Regions from separate parts of the Tessaracoccus lubricantis genome, predicted to be linked through region 2. Evidence: predicted binding sites of a transcription regulator. Region 2 holds the regulator's gene; each other region holds the start of a gene.
What was found. Region 2 encodes HrcA, which represses chaperone genes, less so after heat shock. Its sites were predicted from a motif close to TTGGCACTCGNNNNNNNCGAGTGCCAA; they were not measured.
Positions count from the first base shown of each region.

Region 1: the regulator HrcA is predicted to act here: its motif matches at 2,272-2,298, upstream of groL (chaperonin GroEL).
Region 3: the regulator HrcA is predicted to act here: its motif matches at 2,022-2,048, upstream of groES (co-chaperone GroES).

Region 1 is NZ_BAABLV010000005.1:134,001-138,277, forward strand. Features, by position in the region: gene ABEA30_RS01400 (DUF3375 domain-containing protein) at 1-230, opposite strand, end outside; gene groL (chaperonin GroEL) at 496-2,121, opposite strand; gene ABEA30_RS01410 (hypothetical protein) at 2,334-2,789, shown strand; gene ABEA30_RS01415 (DUF3263 domain-containing protein) at 2,753-3,028, opposite strand; gene manA (mannose-6-phosphate isomerase, class I) at 3,146-4,277, shown strand, end outside.
Region 2 is NZ_BAABLV010000041.1:41,437-45,713, reverse strand. Features, by position in the region: gene ABEA30_RS13770 (inositol monophosphatase family protein) at 1-332, shown strand, start outside; gene ABEA30_RS13765 (MBL fold metallo-hydrolase) at 344-1,108, opposite strand; gene hrcA (heat-inducible transcriptional repressor HrcA) at 1,192-2,208, shown strand; gene dnaJ (molecular chaperone DnaJ) at 2,222-3,394, shown strand; gene ABEA30_RS13750 (16S rRNA (uracil(1498)-N(3))-methyltransferase) at 3,391-4,122, shown strand; gene tgt (tRNA guanosine(34) transglycosylase Tgt) at 4,119-4,277, shown strand, end outside.
Region 3 is NZ_BAABLV010000020.1:165,035-169,311, reverse strand. Features, by position in the region: gene groL (chaperonin GroEL) at 1-1,498, opposite strand, end outside; gene groES (co-chaperone GroES) at 1,586-1,882, opposite strand; gene bioB (biotin synthase BioB) at 2,205-3,257, shown strand; gene ABEA30_RS07015 (TetR/AcrR family transcriptional regulator) at 3,187-3,783, opposite strand; gene ABEA30_RS07010 (sugar O-acetyltransferase) at 3,785-4,277, opposite strand, start outside.

The DNA.
Region 1 (4,277 bases), on a different contig from region 2:
GTGACGTACTCCTGTGCCGCGCGGGGCGCGTTGACGCCGGTGGCGCGGAGTTCGTCGAGGTCGTCAGCGACCATCAGCACGAACTCGGCGTATGGGATGATGCGTTGGTCCTCGAAGCGGTTGCCGAGGATGGCGACCAGCACAGGCATGAGATCGGCTCGCAGCAGGCGCAGTCCGGCAGTCTCCGCCGCCCGTTGGGCGGTGAAGGCCCCGCTCGCCGCACTGACCACGTCATCCCCTTGCCGTTCGCGCCCGACCTCCCCAGCCTATAGTCGCTGCCTACTCAAGGCATCCAGGGGGCGCTGAGCGGCCGCACATGTGGACCGGTGGCACTGCGGCTGTCAGTTGTTGGCGACCCACAACCCGTAAACGCCGAAGGGCGGCCCCTCTCGGGACCGCCCTTCGGCGTCCAGGTGCTGGGCACCTGGTGGCGGTTTCGACACGGTCACGCTGCTCCTTCGTCGCAGATGACCGGCTCAACCAGCGTTCAGCGGATCAGAAGCCGCCCATGCCGCCCATCTCGTCCATGCCGGGAGCGCCCGCGGGGGCCTTCTCCGGCTTGTCCGCGATGACTGCCTCGGTGGTGAGGAACAGCGCGGCGATCGACGCGGCGTTCTGCAGCGCCGAGCGGGTGACCTTGGCCGGGTCGATGATGCCGGCGGCGACCATGTCCTCGTACTGGCCGGTGGCGGCGTTGAGGCCCTCACCCGCCGGCAGCGAGCCGACCTTCTCCGCCACGACGCCGCCCTCGAGGCCGGCGTTCTGGGCGATCTGCTTCAGCGGGGCGGAAGCAGCGGCGAACACGATCTGCGCGCCGACCGCCTCGTCGCCCGTGAGGCCCTCGACGGAAGCGAGCTTCGAGGCCTGCAGCAGCGCGACGCCACCGCCGGGCACGATGCCCTCCTCGACGGCGGCCTTCGCGTTGCGGACGGCGTCCTCGATGCGGTGCTTGCGCTCCTTGAGCTCCACCTCGGTGGCCGCGCCGACCTTGACGACGGCGACGCCGCCGGCCAGCTTGGCGAGACGCTCCTGGAGCTTCTCACGGTCGTACTCGGAGTCGGAGTTCTCGATCTCGCGACGGATCTGGGCGACGCGGCCCTCGATCTGGTCGGAGTCGCCGGCGCCCTCGATGATCGTGCACTCGTCCTTGGTGACCAGCACGGAGCGGGCCTGGCCGAGCAGGTCGAGCGAGACGGTGTCGAGCGACAGGCCGACCTCCTCGGAGATGACCTGGGCGCCGGTGAGGATGGCGATGTCGGTCAGCATGGCCTTGCGGCGGTCGCCGAAGCCGGGGGCCTTGACGGCGATCGACTTGAAGGTGCCGCGGATCTTGTTGACGATCAGGCCGGCGAGGGCCTCACCCTCGACGTCCTCGGCGATGACCAGCAGCGGCTTGCCCGACTGCATGACCTTCTCCAGCACCGGGAGGAGGTCCTTCAGCGACGAGATCTTCGAGTTGGCCAGCAGGATGTAGGGGTCGTCGAGCGTGGCTTCCATGCGCTCGGCGTCGGTGACGAAGTAGGGCGAGATGTAGCCCTTGTCGAAGCGCATGCCCTCGGTCATCTCGAGGTCGAGGCCGAAGGTGTTCGACTCCTCGACGGTGATGACGCCTTCCTTGCCGACCTTGTCCATCGCCTCGGCGATGATCTCGCCGACGGTGGTGTCAGCGGCCGAGATCGACGCGGTGGCGGCGATCTGGTCCTTGGTCTCGACGTCGATGGCCAGCTCGCCGAGCTTCTCGACGATGGCGGCGACCGCGGTCTCGATGCCCTTCTTCAGGCTGACCGGGTTGGCGCCGGCCGACACGTTGCGCAGGCCCTCGCGGACCATTGCCTGGGCCAGCACGGTGGCGGTGGTGGTGCCGTCGCCCGCGACGTCGTCGGTCTTCTTGGCGACCTCCTTGACGAGCTCTGCGCCGATGCGCTCGTAGGGATCCTCGAGCTCGATCTCCTTGGCGATGGACACGCCGTCGTTGGTGATCGTGGGGGCGCCCCACTTCTTCTCCAGGACGACGTTGCGACCCTTGGGGCCGAGCGTCACCTTCACTGCGTCCGCAAGGGTGTTCATGCCGCGCTCAAGGCCGCGGCGAGCGTTCTCATTGAATTCAATCAGCTTTGCCATGGTGTTTCGGGAGTCCTCCCGTCGATGGGGCGGCTAAGCCCCGGGTGTCTTCAAATGTCTGGTTGAACCGCTGGTGCCCGCGACGGACGGCTCTGACGAGCCTCACCGCAATTCGGTAGCACTCAACACTTGAGAGTGCCAACCCCATTATTAGCACTCTCCCCAAACGAGTGCAAAGCCTCGTCGACACTTCGCAGGGCTAGAGTCCGGGCATGGACACGTCACGGCTCATCCGCAATGTCGCCAACGCCGTCAACCTGTCGTCGGTACTTGGCCTGGTGCTGGGCGTCGCCGGCCGGGGCCGCCTCCGTCGACGGGGGCACCTGCTGGTCTTCGAGAACGTGCGGCTGTCGTTCATCAACGCCAGCGCCATGACAGTCGGCGACGTCGTGCTGGTGCCCGGCCGCACAATCGAGGAGGTCGAGCGCCGGGTGCCGGACCTCATGGCGCACGAGGAGGCGCACGCCTGGCAGTACGCCTACTGCCTGGGGCTGCCGTTCATCCCGCTCTACGCGCTGGCCGCGGGCTGGTCGATGTTCCGCTCGGGTGACCGTGCGACGGCCAACCACTTCGAGGTGCAGGCGGACCTGCTGAAGGGTGGTTACGCGGTGGGGACGAAGCGTCCGATCAGTCAGGCGTGGAGGCGGCGGGCCGACCGGGCCGCCTGACGCTGGCTGCGCATGCGACGCAGTCGTTTGACCAGCAGGGGACGGTACGCGAGGGCCTGCTGCGTGTCGATGAGGGCGTTGAGCTGCTGGTAGTAGCGGGCCGACGACAGCGAGAAGCGCTCCATGATGGCCTGTTCCTTGGGCACCGCGGAAGTGAACCAGCTGTCCTCGAAGTCGAGGATGGCGGCTTCGCGCTCGGTCAGGTCGACCTGCAGGTGCGTAGTGGGGGCCTCGGACATGTCCGCCAGTCTAACCCGGAAACGACATGCATGTCATTCAGCTGCTACAACTGTGTGGGTAGTCCAAGGGTAGAGTCAACGATGCCTACTTCCTCAAGCTCTAGGAGCCGATCGCCCATGCGCCGACTCAAAGGCCACGTCCAGCACTTCGCGTGGGGCAGCCGCACGGCGATCCCGGCGATCCTGCGTCGCGAGCCCGATGACCGGCCGTGGGCCGAGTACTGGCTGGGCACCCACCCCGGCGGACACGCCTTCTTCGACGACGGCACCGCCCTCGCCACCCACATCCAGGAGGAGCCCCACGTGGTGGGCGTCGCGGCGCGCGCCGCGTTCGGCGACAGGCTCCCGTACCTGATGAAGATCCTCGCCGCGTCCAGCCCGCTGAGCATCCAGGCGCACCCCTCCCGCGAGCAGGCCGAGGCCGGCTACGCCCGCGAGTCGCTGATGGGGCTGCCCCCGTCAGACCCCATCCGCTCGTACAAGGACGACTGGCCCAAGCCGGAGGCCATCGTCGCGCTCACCCCGTTCGAGGGCCTGTTGGGCTTCCGCGACCCCCACGAGACTGCCGGGCTGTTCGAAGCGCTCGGCGTGGCAGACGAGCTGGCGTCGGTGATCGGGCCGCTGCGCGACCGGGCCGCCTCCCCCGCCCTGCAGGAGGTCTTCCTCGACGTCCTCTCGCTGGACGACCGCAGGCATCTCGTCGACGTCGTGCTCGCCGCGGCCGTCAACCTGTTGGAGGCGCCGGGCGCGGTGGGCGAGTTCGCCCGCACCGCCGTCGAACTCGACGAGCACTTCCCCGGGGACCCCGGCATCCTGGCGGCGCTCCTGATGAACCGCTTCACGCTGCAACCTGGGGAGGCGGTGGCGCTCGAACCCGGCGTGATGCATGCCTACCTGCGCGGTGTGGGCGTGGAGATCATGGCCAGTTCCGACAACGTGATGCGTGGCGGGCTGACGCAGAAGCACATCGACGTCGACGGGCTGCTGCAGGTGGTGCACTTCAGGCCCATCACCCCGCGGGTGCTGGTGGCCGAGGGGTCGGACGGCATCTACGTCTACCCCACGTCGTTCCCCGAGTTCGAGCTGTGGCTGGTGGCGCCCGTCGACGACGGATACCTCAACGTGCCCCGTACCGACTGCGGCCGCATCCTGCTGGTGACCGAGGGCGAGTTCGTGCTGCAGGGCGACCAGGGCTGCGAGATGAGCCTGGCCTCGGGTGACAGCGCGTTCCTCGCCGCCGACGAGCACG
Region 2 (4,277 bases):
GCCACGATCGGCCTCCGCTGGGCGCCTCGTCGAAGCGCAAGCTGCGCGGCTTCGACGCCGACGGCAAGCTCAGCCCCGTCGTCCGCAGCCACTTCGCGTGTTGCTTCGACTACCCGGCGGTGCTGCACGGTGACTTCGACTTCATGTTCTACTCGAGCCTGCACCCGTGGGACCACCTGGCCGGCTCGCTCATGGTGGTGGAGAGCGGCGGCATCAGCCGCACGATCGACGGCATGAACTACAGCCTCACGTCCCGCTCCCGCGGCGGGCTGCTGGTGGCCGGCGACACCCTCAGCTGGATGGCCGCCCAGCAGAACTGGCCCATCGTCTGAGCCGCGGCCGCTCAGATGAGCGGAAGGTGTCGCTTCGGCTCGACGCCGCGTGCCTTCAACTCGGCGTACGCCTTCGGGAGGGCGACGGCCAGCGTCTCGGCGCTGAACGGCCACTCGGTGGCGATGGCGGCGTCCTCGAGCCTGGTGCCCTGGTGGATCAGCATCTCGGTCTGCCCGTAGATCATGCCGATCTCGGCGCGCTGGATGAACGCGAAGTCCCGGTCCACGACGGCACCGTGCCCCGGGACGAACTTCGTCGTGGCGTTGGCGGCGCCCAGCACGCCGTCGAGCACCGTGGGCCAGTTGCTGAGCGAGCCGCGGTCGTCGACCTGGGGGTCCGCGCCCTCCTCGAGCAGGTCCCCGGCGAACACGACGTTCTCCCCGGGCAGGTAGATCATCACGTCGTGGTCGGTGTGGCCGGCGCCGAAGTGCAGCGCCTCGACCCGGAGGTTGCCCAGGTCCACGGCCAGCGCCATCGAGAACGTGCGCGTGACCTCGACGGCGGCGAGGTCCTCGTGCGCGATCGACGTGACCCCCTCCATGCCGGCCAGCCCGTTGACGTGGTCGTGGTGGTCGTGGGTCAGCAGCACGTGCGTGACCGGCACCCCGGCCTTGGCACGGGCCGACGCCAGGATCTCGGCGCCCTGCTCGGGCGAGTTGCCGGTGTCGACCAGCAGTGCCTCCCTGTCGCCGACGACCAGCCCGATGTTGACCCTGTGGGGTTGCACGGTGGTGACGAAGACGCGGTCGGTGACGGGGGTCCAGTCGAGTGTCATGCCTTCCATCGTAGGGGCGGTACACTGGCACTCGGCAAACGAGAGTGCCAACGGCAGACCCGGCGCGACCTGATGGAGGTGACATGCTCGACGACCGCAAGCTCGACGACCGCAAGCTCGAAGTCCTGAAGGCCATCGTGACCGACTACGTGGCCAGCCGCGAGCCGGTCGGCTCCAAGGCCCTCGTCGAACGGCACAAGCTAGACGTGTCCGCGGCCACCGTGCGCAACGACATGGCCGCGCTGGAGGAGGAGGGCTACATCACCCAGCCCCACACCAGCGCCGGGCGCATCCCCACCGACAAGGGGTATCGGTTGTTCGTCGACAAGCTTGCGCGCATCAAGCCGCTCTCCGGCGCCGAGCGCAACGCCATCACGTCGTTCATGAACGGCACCGCGGACGTCGACGACCTCGTGATGCGCACCGTCCGGCTCCTCGCGCAGCTGACCCGTCAGGTGGCCATCGTCCAGTACCCCGTGGCCCAGCATGACGTGATCCGCCACGTCGAACTGGTGTCGCTGACCGCCGAGCGCATGATGGTGATCGTCGTGCAGTCCTCGGGCCGCGTCGAGCAGACCGTCCTCGAGGCGCCGACGGCGGACGAGGGCAGGCTCCACGGCCTGCGCCAGAAGGTGGCGGCCGCCACCATCGGGCGCGGGCCGGCAGACGCGGCGGGCGCGCTCGTCGGGCTGCTCGACACCATCGCACCGGAGGACCGCGCGTTCGCCGCGCCGGTCATCGCTTCGGTCCTCGAGACGATTGCGGCCGAGCCCGCGTCGCAGGTCGTCGTGGCGGGCGTGCCGAACCTCGCCGGCGCAGCGTTCGAGGCCAACATGAGACCGCTGCTGGAGGCGTTGGAGGAACAGGTCGTCCTCATGCGCCTGCTCGGCGAAGCGGCCGGTGACGAGGTCACCGTCCGCATCGGGCAGGAAAACACTGCCCATGGCTTCCAGTCGACCTCGCTGGTGGCCTCCGGGTACGGGGCGGACTTCGGCGCCAGCCTCGGCGTCGTCGGCCCCACCCGGATGGACTATCCGTCCACCATCGCCGCGGTACGCGCCGTGGCGCGTTACGTGAGCAGATTCCTGATCGAAGGCTGAACGCAAAGAAGATATGAGCAAGGACTACTACGCCATCCTCGGCGTCGAACGCGACGCCACGCCTGAGAGCATCAAGAAGGCCTACCGCCGCCGCGCCATGAAGGTCCACCCCGACGTCGCCCATGGCGACGCGGAGGCAGCTGAGAAGTTCAAGGAGCTCAGCGAGGCCTACGAGGTGCTCAGCGACCCCAACAAGCGCGCGGTCTTCGACCGCGGCGGTGACCCGATGTCGGGTGCCGCCGGTGCGGGCTTCTCCGGGTTCGGCGGGGGCTTCGCAGGCGGCTTCGACTTCACCAACCTGGTCGACGCGATGTTCGGCCAGGCAGGCAGCCGGGGTCCGCGCTCGCGCGTGCGACAGGGGCAGGACGCCCTGGTGCGCGTCTCGTTGGACCTGCACGAGGCCGTGTTCGGCGTCACCAAGCCCGTCAAGGTGGCCACCGCGGTGGTGTGTCCCAAGTGTTCCGGCTCTGGCGGCGAGCCCGGCTCGGAGCCGGTGACCTGCGCCACCTGCAACGGCAACGGCGACATCACGCAGATCCAGCGCAGCTTCCTCGGCGACATCCGCACCTCGCAGGCGTGCCCCACCTGCCGGGGCTACGGCACGATCATCCCGCGCCCGTGTGGCGAGTGCTCCGGCGAGGGCCGCGTGCGCACCACGCGGACGCTGCAGGTGAAGATCCCCGCCGGCGTCTCGACGGGCATCCGCATCCACCTCGAGGGCCAGGGCGAGGTCGGCCCCGGCGGGGGCCCTGCGGGCGACCTGTACGTGGAACTCAGCGTCAACCCGCATGAGTCGTTCCGCCGTGACGGCGACAACCTCGAGATGGTGGTGAAGCTGCCCATGACTGCGGCCGCGCTCGGCACCACCGTCAGCCTCACCACGCTCGAGTCCGAGTGGGACAAGTCCGACGTGGAGGACCGCACGGTCGAGCTGGAGGTGCCGTCGGGCACCCAGTCGGGCACCCGCATCGCGCTCAAGGGCCGGGGCGTGCCGCGGCTGCGGGGCGGCGGCCGCGGCGACCTGGGCGTGACCCTGCTGGTGCAGACGCCCACCAAGCTCGACGACCACCAGCGTGAACTGCTGCGCCAGCTGGCCGTGGCCCGCGACGAGACCCGGGCGGAGGCCGTCACCGCCAAGCCCGGCAAGGGCGGGGTCTTCGGCAAGCTGAGCGAGTGGTTCTCGTGACCGACCCGCTCTTCTTCGCCGACTTCGACGACACCGTCCGCCCGGGGCAGCGCGTCGTGGTCACCGGCGACGAGGCGCACCACGCCGTCAGCGTGAAACGCATCGCCGTGGGCGAGGGCGTGCTGCTGGCCAACGGCGAGGGGCTGGGCCTGCGAGGCGAGGTCGTCGACGTGGCGAAGCGCGAGCTCACCGTCGAGGTGGCCGAGGTCTTCGACGACGACGCCCCGCCGCTGCGCTGGGGCGTGGTGCAGGCGCTCGCGAAGGGCGACCGCAGCGACCTCGCGGTGCAGATGGCCACGGAGCTCGGCGCTCAGCGGATCATCGCGTGGCAGGCGTCCCGCTCCATCGTGCGCTGGCAGGGCGAACGCGGCGCCAAGGCAGTCGACAAGTGGCGCGCCACCGCCCGCGAGGCGGCCAAGCAGTCGCGCCGGTTCGGCGCGCCCGCCGTCGAGGCCGCCTCCACGGCCCAGGTGCTCGCCGCCATCCGCGAAGCCGACATCGCGCTCGTGCTGCACGAGGACGCAGAACTGCACATCGCGCAGGTCGAACTGCCCGACGAGGGGTTCGGCCTGGTGATCGTGGGCCCCGAGGGCGGCATCTCGCCAGACGAACTCGACGCGTTCGTCGGCGCCGGCGCCCAGCCGGTGCTGGTCAGCGACGGCGTGCTGCGCACGTCGACCGCGGCCGCCGTCGCGCTCGCCCAACTCGACGTGCTTGCCCGCCGATGAGCTTCTCGTTCGACGTCACCCACAGCCTCGACGACGCCCCTGGCCGCGCGGGCGTCATCCACACCCCGCACGGCGACATCGAGACGCCGGCCTTCATCGTCGTGGGCACCAAGGCGACGGTGAAGGCGGTGCTGCCCGAATCCGTGGCCGACACC
Region 3 (4,277 bases), on a different contig from region 2:
AACGCGTCACCTTGACCGGGTCGATCACGCCGTTGGCGACGAGGTCCTGGTATTCGCCGACCTTGGCGTTGTAGCCATGGCCGACCTCCATCTCGGCGACCTTGGTGGTGATGACGTAGCCAGACTCGCCACCGTTCTCGGCGATCCAGCGCAGCGGCTCGACGAGGGACTTGGCCACGACGTCGACACCGGCGCGCTCGTCGCCTTCGAGGCCCAGGCCATCGGCCAGCACGGAGCCGGCGTGGATGAGGGCGGAGCCGCCACCGGCGACGATGCCCTCCTCGATGGCCGCACGGGTGGCCGAGACGGCGTCCTCGATGCGGTGCTTCTTCTCCTTCAGCTCCACCTCGGTGGCGGCGCCGACCTGGATCACGCACACACCACCGGCGAGCTTCGCGACGCGCTCCTGGAGCTTCTCGCGGTCCCAGTCGGAGTCGGTGCGCTCGATCTCGGCGCGCAGCTGCGCGACGCGGCCGTCGACCTCGGACGAGTCACCAGCGCCGTCGACGATGGTGGTGGCGTCCTTGGTGACGACGACGCGGCGGGCGCGGCCGAGGACCTCGAGGCCCACCTGGTCGAGCTTCAGGCCGACCTCGGGGGCGACGACCTGGCCGCCGGTGAGGATCGCGATGTCCTCGAGCATGGCCTTGCGGCGGTCGCCGAAGGCGGGGGCCTTGACGGCGACGGAGGTGAAGGTGCCGCGGATCTTGTTGACCACGAGCGTCGAGAGGGCTTCGCCGTCGACGTCCTCGGCCACGATGAACAGCGTGCCCTTGGCCGCGATGACCTTCTCCAGCAGCGGGAGCAGCTCGTTCATCGACGAGATCTTGCCGCTGTGGATGAGGATGTACGGGTCCTCGAGCACGGCCTCCATGCGGTCGGTGTCGGTGACGAAGTACGGCGACAGGTAGCCCTTGTCGAACTGCATGCCCTCGGTGAACTCGAGTTCGGTGCCGAAGGTCTGCGACTCGTCGACGGTGATGACACCGTCCTTGCCGACCTTGTCGAACGCCTCGGCGATCAGGTCGCCGATCTGCTCGTCGCGGGAGGAGATGGTGGCCACCGACGCCATCTCGGCGGTGGTGTCGACCACGCGGGCGTTCTCACGCAGGCGCTCGACGACGGCCTCGACGGCCTTGTCCATGCCGCGCTTGAGCCCGACCGGGTTGATCCCGGCGGCGACGGCGCGCAGGCCGGCGTGGACCATGGCCTGGGCGAGCACGGTTGCGGTGGTGGTGCCGTCACCGGCGACGTCGTTGGTCTTGGTGGCGACTTCCTTGGCCAGCTGGGCGCCGAGGTCCTCGTAGGGATCGTCGAGTTCGACCTCCTTGGCGACGGTCACGCCGTCGTTGGTGATGGTCGGGGCGCCCCACTTCTGGTCGAGGACGACGTAGCGGCCCTTGGGGCCGAGCGTCACCTTGACGGTGTTGGCGAGGACGTCGACGCCACGCTCGAGCGCGCGGCGGGCTTCCTCGTCGAAAGCAAGAATCTTTGCCATGGGTTTCCTAAATCTTCTCGGGGGTCAACGGGGGCTGCCCCCGTTCGTTAATCTTCTCGGGGGTCAACGGGGGCTTGCCCCCGTTCGTTACTTGGAGACGACGGCGAGGATGTCGCGGGCGTTGAGCAGCAGGTACTCGTTGCCGTCGTACTTCACCTCGGTGCCGCCGTACTTCGAGAAGATGACAACGTCGCCCTCAGCGACGTCGAGCGGGATGCGGTTGCCCTTGTCGTCGATGCGGCCGGGGCCGGTGGCGATGACCTTGCCCTCCTGCGGCTTCTCCTTGGCGGTGTCGGGGATGAAGAGGCCCGACTGGGTCTGCTGGGTGGCCTCGAGGGGCTGGATCAGGATGCGGTCCTCGAGAGGCTTGATCGTGGTTGCCACGCCAAACACCTTCCTTTGTGTTCTCCGGCCGGGGGCCGGCTGAGATGTCTTCTTCTGTTGGACCCGGGCGTCGTCGCGGTGCCGCCTAGGCAGTTGGCACCCGAGGGTGTCGAGTGCCAGTGCCCAAACTATCGCGGGTTTAGCACTCAATCAAGCCGAGTGCCAGCACGGGTCGGGTGGGTTGCGGTGGGCGCCGTGAGCAACCAAACGGAGGGCGAATGTGCCGTGACCCCATCCCATCACTCACGGCACCGCCCCAGCGAGCCGGATTTGAACACTGTTAAGCTGCGATTGAACACTGTTCAAACGCGAAGGAGCACCCGTGGACCTGTACACCCTGGCGGAGAAGGCCATCGCCGACGGCGGCATCTCCCCCGACGAAGCCCTGGCCGTCCTGCAACTGCCGGACGAGCGCACCTACGAGCTCGTGGCAGCAGCCGGGCGCGTGCGCCGACACTTCCACGGCGTGGCCACCAAGGTGAACTACCTCGTCAACCTGAAGTCGGGCAAGTGCCCCGAGGACTGCTTCTACTGCTCACAGCGACTCGGCTCGGAAGCCGACATCCTCCGCTACACCTGGCTCACGCACGAGGACGCCCTCGCCGCCGCCAGGGCGGGGATCCGCGCCGGCGCCGGGCGCGTGTGCCTCGTGGCCTCCGGGCGGGGCCCGTCGAACCGTGACGTCGAGCGTGTCTCCAGGATCGTCGAGGACCTCAAGGACGAGAACCCCGCCGTCGAGGTGTGCGCCTGCCTGGGCATCCTCAAGGACGGACAGGCCGAGAAGTTGGCCGCCGTCGGGACTGACGCCTACAACCACAACCTCAACACCGCAGAGTCCCACTACGACAACATCTGCACCACCCACGACTACGACGACCGCCGCGACACCGTCCAGCACGCCCGCGAGCACGGGCTCTCGGCGTGCTCCGGCCTCATCGCCGGCATGGGCGAGACCGACGAGCAACTGGTGGAGGTGGCGTTGCAACTCAAGGAGATCGGCGCCGACTCCGTGCCCGTCAACTTCCTCATGCCCTTCGACGGCACGCCCCTCGAGGGCCACCACGAGCTCACGCCCCACACGTGCCTGCGCATCCTCGCGATGATCCGCTTCGTGCACGGAGCCGCCGACGTGCGCGTCTCGGCAGGGCGCGAGCAGCACCTGCGCTCCCTGCAGCCGCTCAGCCTCGAGATCTGCAACTCGCTGTTCCTCGGCGACTACCTCACCTCCGAGGGCCAGGCCGGGACACAGGATCTCGGGATGCTGGCCGACGGTGGCTATACCATCTACGGCTCCGACCACCGCCTCACCGCGACTGCGCCGGAGACGGTGACCCGTCGTCGGGGCGCGGGGACGGAGGTTGCCGCGAACGCGTGACCCGCTGGATGGCATCGACCACCACGGCGGTGCCCCAAGGCTGGGTATCGAGGGCACGCTGTGTGGTCAGGCCCTCATTGAGGGCATCGAGGATGCGTGCTGTGCGGGCGTCGAACTGCCGTTCGAGCGCCGCGCGACTGCGTCCCATCCACCGGTGGCACAGTTCCCGGAACTCGGGTCGACGTGCGGCCAGGGCATACAACTCGTGCGTGAGGATGAGGTCGCGCTGGCTGTCGAAGACATCCTCCGTGGTGATGCGGAGCATCGCCTCAATCGCCTCCTCGAAGGTCGTGGCCGCGTGCATGCGTCGCTCGAAGTGGGCGGCCTCCTGGATCGAAAACCGCTCGAATGCCAGGTACAGCAACTCGTCGATGCCTTCGAAGTGATAGGTCATCGACCCCAGGGGCACGTCGGCGGCCGCCGCCACCCTCCGGTGCGAGGCGCCGGCCACTCCGTGTTCCGCGATCACGTCGAGACACGCGTCGATGATCCGATCGCGACGCTCGGGGTCGTGACGCCGCGCCACGTCACAACTCCCTGATGACCCTGGCGGGATTTCCCGCAACGACGATCCCAGGGGGCACGTCCTTCGTCACCACGGACCCCGCGCCCACGATGGAGTTCTCCCCGATCGTCACGCCGGGCAGGACGATGACACCACCCCCGAGCCACACGTTGTCCTCCAACGTGATGGGCGAGCCGGACTCCCACTTGTCGCGGCGCGGGCCGGGCTCGATGGGGTGCCACGGCGTGAGCAACTGCACGTTCGGCCCGATCTGGCAGTCCGCACCGATCCTGATCACGGCGACGTCCAGCGCCGTCAGATTGCAGTTGATGAAGGTGCGCGCACCGATGTGCAGGAACTCGCCGTAATCCACGCTGAGGGGCGGGCGGACGAACGCATCGTCACCCAGCGTCCCCACCAGGTCGGCGAGGATCCCACGGGCGCCAGACTCGCCCGCGACGAAGGCGCGGTGATAGGCGTCAGCCAGTTCCACGGCGCGACGACTGCGCTGCGCC